Regions from separate parts of the Pseudocitrobacter sp. CD920760 genome, predicted to be linked through region 3. Evidence: predicted binding sites of a transcription regulator. Region 3 holds the regulator's gene; each other region holds the start of a gene.

Region 1 (4,259 bases), 1.0 Mb from region 3:
TATGAACACACTACGTTATTTCGACTTTGGCACATCGCGTTCGCTGATGTTGCTTATCGCGCGCATCGCTCTCGTTCTGCTGTTTATCCTTTTCGGTTATCCGAAAATGCTGGGCTTTGAGGGCACGGTTCAGTATATGGCGTCCTCGGGCGCGCCAGTGCCAACGCTGTCGGCGATTATCGCCATCATTATGGAAGTGCCGGTCGCCATTCTGATTGTACTGGGCTTCTTCACGCGCCCGCTGGCGGTTATCTTTATTTTCTATACGCTGGGTACGGCGGTGATTGGTCACCATTACTGGGATATGACCGGTGATGCGGTGGTGCCAAATATGATTAACTTCTGGAAAAACGTCAGTATCGCGGGCGGTTTCCTGCTGCTGGCAATTACCGGGCCGGGCGCGATTTCGCTGGATCGCCGGTAAACAAATTTGTAGGCTGGATAAGGCGTTTACGCCGCCATCCGGCAAAATGATGGACACAAAAAAGGCCGCTTGCGCGGCCTTTTCTTATTCTGCAAAACAGAATTATGCGTAAACCGGGAAGCGTGCGCAGATATCCAGAACTTTACCTTTGATGCGCTCGATAACCGCTTCATCATTGATATTGTCCAGAACGTCACACATCCAGCCAGCCAGTTCCTTCGCTTCCGCTTCTTTGAAGCCACGGCGGGTGATTGCCGGAGAACCGATACGGATACCGGAGGTCACAAACGGGCTCTTCGGATCGTTCGGCACGCTGTTTTTGTTGACGGTGATGTTGGCGCGGCCCAGGGCGGCGTCAGCTTCTTTACCGGTCAGGTTTTTGTCAACCAGGTCCAGCAGGAACAGGTGGTTTTCAGTACCGCCGGAAACCACTTTGTAGCCACGGTTCAGGAACACTTCAACCATCGCTTTGGCGTTTTTCGCAACCTGCTTCTGGTAAACTTTGAACTCAGGTTCCATCGCTTCTTTCAGTGCTACCGCTTTACCGGCAATCACGTGCATCAGCGGGCCGCCCTGCGCATTTGGGAAGACAGCGGAGTTCAGTTTTTTGTACAGCTCTTCGTCACCGCCTTTCGCCAGGATCAGGCCGCCACGCGGACCCGCCAGGGTTTTATGGGTGGTGGTGGTCACAACGTGCGCGTGCGGAACCGGGTTCGGATAAACGCCCGCGGCAATCAGACCCGCAACGTGGGCCATATCGACAAACAGATATGCGCCGATGCTGTCAGCGATTTCACGCATTTTTGCCCAGTCAACGATACCGGAGTAAGCAGAGAAACCACCGATGATCATCTTCGGTTTATGCTCTTTAGCCTGCTTCGCCATGTCTTCGTAGTCAATTTTACCGGACTCATCAATACCGTAAGGGATGATGTTGTACAGTTTACCGGAGAAGTTTACCGGGGAGCCGTGAGTCAGGTGACCGCCCTGCGCCAGGTTCATACCCAGAACGGTATCGCCCGGCTGCAGCAGTGCGGTGTAGACCGCGAAGTTAGCCTGTGAACCGGAGTGCGGCTGAACGTTAGCGTAGTCTGCGCCAAACAGCTCTTTCGCACGGTCGATAGCCAGTTGCTCAACGATATCCACATACTCGCAACCGCCGTAGTAGCGTTTGCCCGGATAACCTTCAGCGTATTTGTTGGTCAGCTGAGAACCCTGTGCCTGCATAACGCGCGGGCTGGTGTAGTTTTCGGAGGCGATCAGTTCGATGTGCTCTTCCTGACGTACTTTTTCCTGCTCCATAGCCTGCCACAGTTCGGCATCATAATCGGCAATGTTCATTTCACGCTTTAACATCCGCATCTCCTGACTCAGCTAACAGTAAATTTTTTAAGCCCTGATGGACAACGGCCAACAGTATAACTGATTAGTTCTGCGATAACAGGTCTTGACAAAGGATTTTACGCAAACGTTTTCCTTCACGCCGCACAAGGGCTTGAGGAATAAAGGCTCGCCAAATTTCAACGGATATCTTTTCAGGTTTGTGATGCAAATTCTTCACGTTGTAACCAACATGATGCATTGTTACAAAGAACCATTTACAAAGCAGGGGTATTTTTATAAGATGCATTCAATATGCAACAATAGATAATTGTAAAAAGGAAGCCTGCCATGCTTGATGCTCAAACCATTGCTACCGTCAAAGCCACTATTCCCCTGCTGGTTGAAACCGGCCCCAAACTCACCGCCCACTTTTATGACCGGATGTTTACCCACAACCCGGAACTGAAAGAGATTTTCAATATGAGCAACCAGCGCAACGGCGACCAGCGTGAAGCGCTGTTCAATGCCATTGCAGCCTACGCCAGCAATATTGAAAACCTGCCTGCCCTGCTGCCTGCGGTCGAGAAAATCGCGCAGAAACACACCAGCTTCCAGATTAAACCTGAGCAGTACGACATCGTGGGCGCGCACCTGCTGGCGACGCTGGACGAAATGTTCAGCCCGGGTCAGGACGTGCTGGACGCATGGGGGAAAGCCTACGGCGTGCTGGCGGGAGTATTTATCAACCGTGAAGCAGAAATCTACCAGCAGAACGCCAACAAAACCGGCGGCTGGGAAGGCACACGCCCGTTCCGCATCGTGGCGAAAACGCCGCGTAGCGCCCTCATCACCAGCTTTGAATTTGAACCGGTGGACGGCGGCGCGGTCGCTGATTATCAGCCGGGCCAGTATCTGGCGGTCTGGCTGAAACCGGAAGGCTTCCCGCATCAGGAGATTCGTCAGTATTCTCTAACCCGTAAAGCGGACGGCAAAGGCTACCGTATTGCGGTGAAACGCGAAGACGGTGGCCAGGTATCAAGCTGGCTGCACAACTCCGCGAATGTCGGTGATGTGGTGCATCTGGCGGCACCTGCGGGCGATTTCTTTATGTCCGTGGAAAACAACACCCCGGTGACGCTGATTTCCGCCGGTGTCGGTCAGACGCCAATGCTGGCAATGCTTGATACACTGGCGAAATCCAGCCATACCGCGCAGGTGAACTGGTTCCACGCGGCGGAAAATGGCGATGTGCATGCCTTTGCCGACGAAGTGAAAACCCTGGGTTCCAGCCTGCCGCGCTTTACCGCGCACACCTGGTATCGCCAACCGACCGAGGCAGATCGTCAGGCGGCCGCGTTTGACAGCGAAGGATTGATGGATTTAAGCGCGATGGAAGGTGCGTTCAGCGACCCGGCAATGCAGTTTTATCTCTGTGGCCCGGTCGGCTTTATGCAGTTTGCCGCGAAGCAGTTGGTTGAGCTGCGCGTGAAGCCGGAAAGCATTCATTACGAGTGCTTTGGGCCACATAAGGTGCTGTAATTTTTGCCCTCACCCCGCCCTCTCCCACAGGGAGAGGGAGAAAACCAGCGCAAGAATTGACGCCTGCACAAACCATTCCTTCTCCCTGCGGGAGAGGGTTAGGGTGAGGGGCATACGGCGTTAAATCGCCGCGTCGTCCTCTTCACCCGTACGAATACGGATCACGCGCGCCACGTCAAAGACGAAGATTTTGCCGTCGCCGATTTTGCCCGTTTGCGCCGTGCGAATAATAGTATCCACGCAGGTATCGACGATATCGTCGCTGACCACGATTTCAATTTTGACTTTCGGCAGGAAGTCCACCATGTATTCCGCACCGCGATAGAGCTCGGTGTGGCCTTTCTGACGACCAAAGCCTTTCACTTCGGTTACCGTCATCCCGGTAATACCGACTTCCGCCAGCGCTTCACGTACATCATCCAGTTTGAAGGGTTTAATAATCGCATCAATTTTTTTCATGGTGTTCCTGTTTTTCAGTCGCGTAACCGGTTGCTCACCGTATCATAAATCACGCAAAAGTACGGTGCTACTCTTTAAAATCATTTGCGTCCAGTTCGTGGCGCGAGAGCAGCTTGTAAAACTCCGTACGGTTACGCCCCGCCATTCTCGCGGCGTGGGTCACATTCCCTTTGGTAATTTGCAGCAGCTTGCGCAGGTAGTTGAGTTCAAACTGATTACGCGCTTCGACAAAGGTTGGCAGCGCGGTATTCTCACCTTCCAGCGCCTGCTCGACCAGCGCGTCGCTGATCACCGGCGACGACGTCAGCGCCACGCACTGTTCAATCACGTTCACCAGTTGGCGCACGTTGCCTGGCCAGTTAGCTGCCATCAGGCGTTTCATGGCATCGGTAGAAAACGCGCGCACGAACGGCTTGTGTCGATCGGCGGACTGGCGCAGCAAGTGGTTTGCCAGCAGCGGAATGTCTTCCGTACGCTCGGCAAGCGTAGGAATTTTCAGGTTGACCACGTTAAG
Region 2 (4,259 bases), 2.1 Mb from region 3:
CTGCATTTTTGGGAGGCTAACATTCCGCTGGCTCAGGGTGCGGCAAAGCCGCTGGTGCGCCCGCTGCGCGATGCGGCCTATGTGCACGGGCAGTCCGGCATGGAAGGTTACGACTTTACCGAACATCAGCGTCAGCCGCTGGAGAAACCGGCGTTTATCGCCATTCGCGATGCGCTGATGCACTCACCTGAACCTGTCACGCTGGTCGCCATCGGCCCACTCACCAATATCGCGCTGCTGTTCTCTCAGTATCCGGAGTGCCAGTTTAATATCCGCCGCCTGGTAATTATGGGTGGTTCGGCCGGGCGGGGTAATTTCACGCCAAACGCCGAATTTAACATCGCTATCGACCCGGAAGCCGCTGCGCAGGTTTTCCAGAGTGGGCTGGAAATTGTGATGTGCGGCCTGGATGTGACTAACCAGGCCGTGTTGACACCGGACTATCTGGCAACGCTCCCGGCTCTCAATAAAACCGGCAAAATGCTGCATTCGTTGTTCAGCCACTACCGCAGCGGCAGCATGCAAAGCGGCCTGCGCATGCACGATCTCTGCGCTATCGCGTGGCTGGTGCGACCGGAACTGTTTACCCTGAAACCGTGCTTTGTCGCCGTCGAGACGCAGGGAACCTATACCGCCGGTACCACCGTGGTGGATATTGAGGACCGACTCGGCCAACCGGCGAATGTGCAGGTTGCGCTGGGGCTGGATGTGGACGGATTCCGTAAGTGGGTGGCGGAGGTGCTCCGACTTGCGCCCTAGGTGTCTTCTTACGCAGAGAATAATTCTGTTGGGAAATGACAATAACTCAGACACTTTCCATTAGAACGGTGTAAAAGCGTTAGATTTACGCCTTAACCTTTCAGCTTTAGCCATGATTCGTCCTTTCCGATGAATCATGGCTTTTACTGATATTCCCCTCTGTTTATCATTTAATTCTAATTATGGGCGTTTTCGGCTGGCGGCCTCCGGGCGGGCTGGTTACTCTGAGAACGGTTTACGCAAAATTAACAAAAGAGAATAGCTATGCATGATGCACAAATCCGTGTTGCCATTGCCGGGGCCGGTGGACGTATGGGGCGCCAGTTAATTCAGGCGGCGATCGCAATGGAAGGCGTTCAGTTGGGCGCGGCGCTGGAGCGCGAAGGTTCCAGCCTGCTGGGCAGTGATGCGGGCGAACTGGCGGGCGCGGGGAAAACTGGCGTAACCGTTCAGAGCAGCCTCGACTCGGTTAAAGATGATTTTGATGTATTTATCGATTTTACCCGCCCGGAAGGCACGCTGACGCATTTGGCGTTCTGCCGTGAGCACGGGAAAGGCATGGTTATCGGGACCACCGGTTTTGATGATGCAGGCAAGCAGGCTATTCGCGATGCCTCTCAGGAGATAGCGATTGTCTTTGCGGCCAACTTCAGCGTAGGCGTGAACGTCATGCTGAAGCTGCTGGAAAAAGCGGCCAAAGTGATGGGCGACTATACCGACATCGAAATTATTGAAGCGCACCATCGTCACAAAGTGGATGCGCCATCAGGCACGGCGCTGGCGATGGGCGAGGCGATTGCCTCGGCGCTGGATAAAGATCTGAAAGAGTGCGCCGTTTACAGCCGTGAAGGTTATACCGGTGAGCGCGTACCGGGCACTATCGGTTTTGCGACCGTGCGTGCGGGCGATATCGTCGGCGAACATACGGCGATGTTCGCCGATATTGGTGAACGCGTGGAGATTACGCACAAAGCGTCCAGCCGCATGACGTTTGCCAATGGCGCGGTGCGTTCGGCTTTATGGCTCAAGTCGAAACAAAACGGTCTTTTTGATATGCGTGATGTGCTTAATCTTAATGAATTATAGTATTTATTACCCATCGTGATGTGGTATTGCAGTCAGTAAGGTATTGATTGCATAGGGCGATATTTTATCGCCCTTTATTTTATTAGTCTCGCGTTGTTTTGTGTGTGAAATGCATAAAATAACAACTTATCTTGGTGTTGTTGGTTGTTTAAATGTAAATTTTGACCATCCGGTCTACTTTTTTCACGCCCAAGTCCATTTTTAACATTCTTTAAGCCCCGCAAGCGTTTTACAGTGTGAGTTAGATGATCTTTTTGCCTGTTAAAAGCGTCAGTTAAAGCCAGTGGCGCAAAATAATAATAAAAAATGCCCTTTAAGGTAGACTTTTGTCTGGGCTCTCTCTAGAATGCCGCCGTTTGCCAGAAATTCAAAGGTAAGCAGATTTGCATTGATTTATGTCACCATTGTGAATTAATATGCAAATAAAGTGAGTGAATATTCTCTGGAGGGTGTTTTGATTAAGTCAGCGCTATTGGTTCTGGAAGACGGAACCCAGTTTCACGGTCGGGCCATAGGGGCAACAGGTTCGGCGGTTGGGGAAGTCGTTTTCAATACTTCAATGACCGGTTATCAAGAAATCCTCACTGATCCTTCCTATTCTCGCCAAATCGTTACTCTTACTTATCCTCATATCGGCAATGTCGGCACCAATGCTGCTGACGAAGAGTCTTCTCAGGTTCATGCGCAAGGTTTGGTTATCCGTGACCTGCCGCTGATTGCCAGCAACTACCGCAATACTGAAGACCTCTCTTCCTACCTGAAACGCCATAACATCGTGGCGATTGCCGATATCGATACCCGTAAGCTGACGCGTCTGCTGCGCGAGAAGGGCGCACAGAACGGTTGCATCATCGCAGGGGATAACCTCGATGCGGCGCTGGCGCTGGAAAAAGCCCGTGCATTCCCGGGCCTGAACGGAATGGACCTGGCGAAAGAAGTCACCACCCGCGAATCCTACAGCTGGACGCAGGGTAGCTGGACACTGGCAGAAGAGCTGCCGGAAGCCAAAAAAGAAGAAGAGCTGCCATTCCACGTCGTTGCCTACGATTTTGGCGCGAAACGCAATATTCTGCGCATGCTGGTTGACCGTGGCTGTCGCCTGACCATCGTTCCGGCGCAAACGTCTGCGGAAGATGTGCTGAAGATGAACCCGGACGGCGTGTTCCTCTCCAACGGCCCAGGCGACCCGGCACCATGTGATTACGCGATTACCGCGATTCAGAAATTCCTCGAAACCGACATTCCGGTATTCGGCATCTGCCTTGGCCATCAGCTGCTGGCGCTGGCGAGCGGTGCGAAGACCATCAAGATGAAGTTCGGCCACCACGGCGGCAACCATCCGGTGAAAGATATCGATAAGAACGTGGTGATGATCACCGCGCAGAACCATGGTTTCGCGGTGGATGAAGCAACGCTGCCTGCGAATCTGCGCGTGACGCATAAATCCCTGTTCGACGGCACGCTGCAAGGTATTCACCGTACCGATAAGCCAGCGTTCAGTTTCCAGGGGCACCCGGAAGCGAGCCCAGGCCCGCACGATGCCGCACCGCTGTTCGACCACTTTATCGAGCTTATTGAGCAATATCGTCAGTCCGCGAAATAATCAGGAGTTATAAGAGCCATGCCAAAACGTACAGACATAAAAAGTATCCTGATTCTGGGTGCGGGCCCGATTGTTATCGGCCAGGCGTGTGAGTTTGACTACTCCGGCGCCCAGGCGTGTAAAGCGCTGCGTGAAGAGGGTTACCGCGTCATTCTGGTAAACTCCAACCCGGCAACCATCATGACCGACCCGGAAATGGCCGATGCGACCTACATCGAGCCGATTCAGTGGGAAGTGGTGCGCAAGATTATTGAAAAAGAGCGCCCGGATGCGGTGCTGCCGACCATGGGCGGCCAGACAGCGCTGAACTGCGCGCTGGAACTGGAACGTCAGGGCGTGCTGGAAGAGTTCGGCGTCACCATGATTGGTGCCACCGCAGACGCGATTGATAAAGCAGAAGATCGCCGTCGCTTCGACGTCGCGATGAAGAAAATCGGTCTCGATACCGCGCGTTCCGGTATCGCGCACACTATGGAAGAAGCACTGGCGGTTGCCGCTGACGTTGGCTTCCCGTGCATTATCCGTCCATCCTTTACCATGGGCGGCACCGGCGGCGGTATCGCTTATAACCGCGAAGAGTTCGAAGAAATCTGCGAGCGCGGTCTGGATCTCTCCCCAACCAACGAACTGCTGATTGATGAATCACTGATTGGCTGGAAAGAGTACGAGATGGAAGTGGTGCGTGATAAAAACGACAACTGCATCATCGTCTGCTCTATCGAAAACTTCGATGCGATGGGTATCCACACCGGTGACTCCATCACTGTCGCACCAGCCCAAACGCTGACCGATAAAGAATATCAAATCATGC
Region 3 (4,259 bases):
ACAGGGTGGCAAAGATGGCCTGCCATTCAAAATGATGCAGGATCCAGCTTCCCAGTAACGGTGCCAGCGCCGGAGAAAGCCCGACCAGCGGCATGATGGTGGCAAAAATACGGTTAGTCCGCTGTGCCGGAAAATAATCCGTCACCATAGCCTGCCAGGTCACTGCCGCAGCGCAGACTCCAACGGCTTGTACAAAACGCAGAATCAGCAGGGTGGTGGCATCACGAACCCACAGCATACCCAGACAGCCAAAGGCGAAGATGGTCAGACCAATCAGCAGAACAGGCTTGCGGCCATAACGATCTGAAAGCGGCCCCCAAAGCAGCTGCGCGAGAGCAAACCCGGCAAGGAACAGACTCAGGCTGGCGCTGACAGCCGCTGCCGGCGTTTGGAGATCGTTTTGAATCACGGCGAAGGCCGGAAGATACATATCGGTGGCCAAAAAGCCTAATACGCTCAGGCCGGCGAGCCAGACTAAAAATCCTTTCCCAGGTTGCATAAAAACGCCTTTTCTTGTTTTGGAAGAGGCTGAGAGTGTAGAGAGTGAAATTTGCCTTGTGAAACGCTAATATTTGCGTGTTGGTTTCAAAAAATTTGTGAGCAGAAAATGTGGTCTGAATATTCACTGGAAGTCGTGGATGCCGTTGCGCGGAATGGCAGCTTTAGTGGCGCGGCAAATGAGCTGCACCGTGTACCTTCTGCAATCAGTTATACGGTACGTCAACTGGAGGAGTGGCTGGCGGTTCCGCTGTTTGAACGTCGCCACCGGGATGTAGAATTAACCCCCGCCGGGGCATGGTTTTTGAAAGAGGGGCGTTCTGTTATCAAAAAAATGCAGATCACCCGTCAGCAGTGTCAGCAAATTGCTAATGGCTGGAGAGGGCAGTTGGCCATCGCGGTGGACAATATCGTAAAACCAGAGCGCACCCGACAGATGATTGTCGATTTTTATCGCCACTTCAGTGACGTAGAGCTGTTGGTGTATCAGGAGGTATTTAACGGGGTGTGGGATGCACTGGCGGATGGGCGCGTTGAGTTAGCGATTGGCGCGACGCGCGCGATTCCCGTGGGGGGGCGCTATGCGTTTCGCGATATGGGCATGCTGAGCTGGCAGTGTGTGGTAGCCCGTACGCATCCGCTGGCGCAGATGGCGGGGCCGCTCAGTGATGACGTGTTGCGCAACTGGCCGTCGCTGGTGCGCGAAGATACGTCACGTTCGTTACCTAAACGTACTACCTGGTTACTGGACAACCAGAAGCGGGTCGTGGTGCCTGACTGGGAATCGTCAGAAACCTGCTTATCCGCAGGATTATGCGTTGGCATGGTACCAGAGCATTTTGCGCGACCGAAGATAGATAAAGGTGAATGGGTTGCTCTGGAACTGGAAAACCCGTTTCCCGATGCGGCCTGTTGTCTGACCTGGCAGCAAAACGACAGTTCACCGGCGCTAAGCTGGTTACTCGAGTATTTAGGGGACAGTGAAACGCTGAACAACGAATGGTTGCGAACGCCCGATTCGAGCGTCCGCAAAGAGGCTTAACGGCGGTAATCGCGGAACGGGCCGTCGGCCACGGAACGGCGTTCAATCAGGCGCGGGTGCACTTCAATGGACTGCGACTCTTCGCGTTTACTGACAATTCGGTCCATCAGCATATTGAAGGCGGTTTCCCCGAGGGAATCCTTCGGCTGGTGGATGGTGGTCAGCGCCGGGGTAAAGAAACGCGAGTTGCGCACGTTGTCGTAACCAATCAGCGAGATATCCTGCGGCACGCGCAGCCCCATTTCGTCTGCGGCGCACAACGCGCCCATCGCCATGACATCGCCACCACAGAAGATAGCGGTAGGGCGCGGATTCTGGGACAGTATTTGCTGCATCGCGCGATAGCCGGATTCCGGTTCGAAATCGCCCTGCACAATCCAGTTTTCCGGCACCTTGATCATCATCTCTTCCATGGCTTTCATAAAGCCAGCCAGACGACCTGCGCCGGTATTGCGCTCCAGCGGGCCTGGGATCACGCCAATTTCGCGATGCCCACGTTCCACCAGATAACGACCAGCCATATAGCCGCCTTCGAAGGCGTTATCGATAACTGAGTCGGTAAAGTCAGCTTTCGCTTCGCCCCAGTCCATAACCACCATCGGAATATGACGGTACTCTTCCAGCATCTGCAGCAGCGAATCCGGATATTCGGAACACATCACCAGCAGGCCGTCCACGCGCTTCTGCGCCATCATGGAGAGATACGCGCGCTGTTTTTCAAGGTTGTTCCACGCATTCCCGAGGATCAGGGTATAGCCTTTCTGGAAGCAGTTCTTCTCAACGGCTTCAATAATTTCTGCAAAGTAGGCAGCTTCACTGCTGGTCGCCAACAAACCAATGGACTTGGTGTGATTGACCTTCAGGCTACGGGCCACGGCGCTGGGAGAGTAGTGCAATTCTTTGATTGCCGCCCACACCGCTTCACGCGTCTCTTCGGCGACAAAACGCGTCTTGTTAATCACATGTGATACAGTTGTAGTGGAAACGTTTGCGCGCTTCGCTACATCTTTAATAGTTGCCATTCCATCTCACTCCAGACCCGGGCCTGCCCCTGATCGATTCAATACGAAAACGTTTGCCTTCACTCACCCTGGCGCAATGTTATAAATTGCGGTTCGCCGGGAAAACGACACAGGACGACAGGAGGGGGTCAATGGCCGATACACTTTTTAATAAGCGTCGAATTTTGTCTTATCTTTGCCAAAAGTGGAAGCGCAAAATCGGTTATTGCGTGAAATCCGGGAAGATTTTTGCGAATAAGTGTGCAAAAATGACATAGCTCACTTTTGGTGTGGGGATAATAAGGAGAAAAATTGATGAGTACCGAACTGAAGATGTCAATTACCACCACGGTTATTACGCTGGCGCTGATCGTGGCTGCCGCGCTGACCGCCGTCCTGCATTAACCCATCCTAAAGGGAGAGGCTGCTCTCCCTCTCTGAGATTGTTATCAATTCAGCAAAAATATTTTGCTAATTTGTTCACTTCTGTTTTTTTGTGATTGATGTCATGCTTTTGCTATCTGTTGTCACGCCGCCCTGCGTTTGCGGCAAACCGGAGTCAAAGCATGAAAGTGAATTATCCCTTACTGGCGTTAGCCGTAGGCGCATTCGGGATAGGTACCACCGAATTTTCGCCGATGGGGCTATTACCCGTTATTGCCAAAGGGGTTGATGTCTCGATTCCTGCCGCAGGTATGTTGATCAGCGCCTACGCCGTAGGTGTCATGGTTGGCGCGCCGCTGATGACGCTGCTACTCTCACATCGCGCACGCCGCAACGCCTTAATTTTCCTGATGGCGATTTTTACCCTGGGTAACGTCCTTTCTGCTATCGCCCCGGATTACACCACGCTGATGCTGTCACGCATTATAACCAGCCTCAACCACGGCGCGTTCTTTGGTCTGGGGTCGGTGGTTGCCGCAAGCGTGGTGCCAAAACATAAACAAGCCAGCGCGGTAGCGACCATGTTTATGGGGTTGACCATCGCCAATATCGGTGGCGTTCCGGCGGCCACGTGGCTTGGGGAGACCATCGGCTGGCGCATGTCGTTCCTGGCGACGGCAGGGCTGGGCGTAATTGCAATAATCGGCCTGTGGTTGTCGCTGCCGAAGGGCGGGGCGGGTGAGAAACCAGACGTGAAACGTGAACTGTCGGTGCTGGTACGCCCACAGGTATTGTCTGCGTTGCTCACGACCGTACTGGGCGCTGGGGCGATGTTCACGCTCTATACCTACATTTCTCCGGTTCTGCACACCATCACGAATGCGACGCCTGCCTTTATCACATTAATGCTGGTACTGATTGGCGTGGGCTTCTCAATCGGTAACTATCTTGGCGGTAAATTTGCTGACCGTTCAGTGAGCGGTACGCTGAAAGGTTTTCTGCTGCTGTTGATGCTGATTATGCTGGCGATCCCGTTCCTGGCGCGTACGGAAATCGGCGCGGCGTTCAGTATGGTGGTGTGGGGCGCGGCGACCTTTGCGGTGGTGCCACCATTGCAGATGCGCGTAATGCGTGTTGCGCACGAAGCGCCGGGGCTCTCTTCTTCGGTAAACATTGGCGCGTTTAATCTCGGCAATGCGCTGGGTGCCGTAGCTGGTGGCGCGGTGATCTCCGGTGGACTGGGTTACAGCTTTGTGCCGGTAATGGGGGCGATTGTGGCAGGGTTTGCGCTGCTGCTGGTCTTCTTCAGCAGCCGTTCACAGGGTGAAGAGGCC

The links. Region 3 encodes PurR, which represses purine synthesis genes. Its sites were predicted from a motif close to CANGCAAACGTTTGCNTG; they were not measured.
Region 1: the regulator PurR is predicted to act here: its motif matches at 1,886-1,903, upstream of glyA (serine hydroxymethyltransferase).
Region 2: the regulator PurR is predicted to act here: its motif matches at 2,063-2,080, upstream of carA (glutamine-hydrolyzing carbamoyl-phosphate synthase small subunit).

The regions. Positions count from the first base shown of each region.
Region 1 covers NZ_CM173490.1:3,916,541-3,920,799, forward strand. Annotated here, with positions in the region: gene AC1MKH_RS18330 (DoxX family protein) at 2-424, shown strand; gene glyA (serine hydroxymethyltransferase) at 527-1,780, opposite strand; gene hmpA (NO-inducible flavohemoprotein) at 2,096-3,286, shown strand; gene glnB (nitrogen regulatory protein P-II) at 3,407-3,745, opposite strand; gene glrR (two-component system response regulator GlrR) at 3,813-4,259, opposite strand, start outside.
Region 2 covers NZ_CM173490.1:759,511-763,769, forward strand. Annotated here, with positions in the region: gene rihC (ribonucleoside hydrolase RihC) at 1-759, shown strand, start outside; gene dapB (4-hydroxy-tetrahydrodipicolinate reductase) at 1,024-1,845, shown strand; gene carA (glutamine-hydrolyzing carbamoyl-phosphate synthase small subunit) at 2,300-3,448, shown strand; gene carB (carbamoyl-phosphate synthase large subunit) at 3,467-4,259, shown strand, end outside.
Region 3 covers NZ_CM173490.1:2,901,171-2,905,429, reverse strand. Annotated here, with positions in the region: gene punC (purine nucleoside transporter PunC) at 1-499, opposite strand, end outside; gene punR (DNA-binding transcriptional activator PunR) at 608-1,540, shown strand; gene purR (HTH-type transcriptional repressor PurR) at 1,537-2,562, opposite strand; gene cydH (cytochrome bd-I oxidase subunit CydH) at 2,857-2,946, shown strand; gene AC1MKH_RS13565 (MFS transporter) at 3,108-4,259, shown strand, end outside.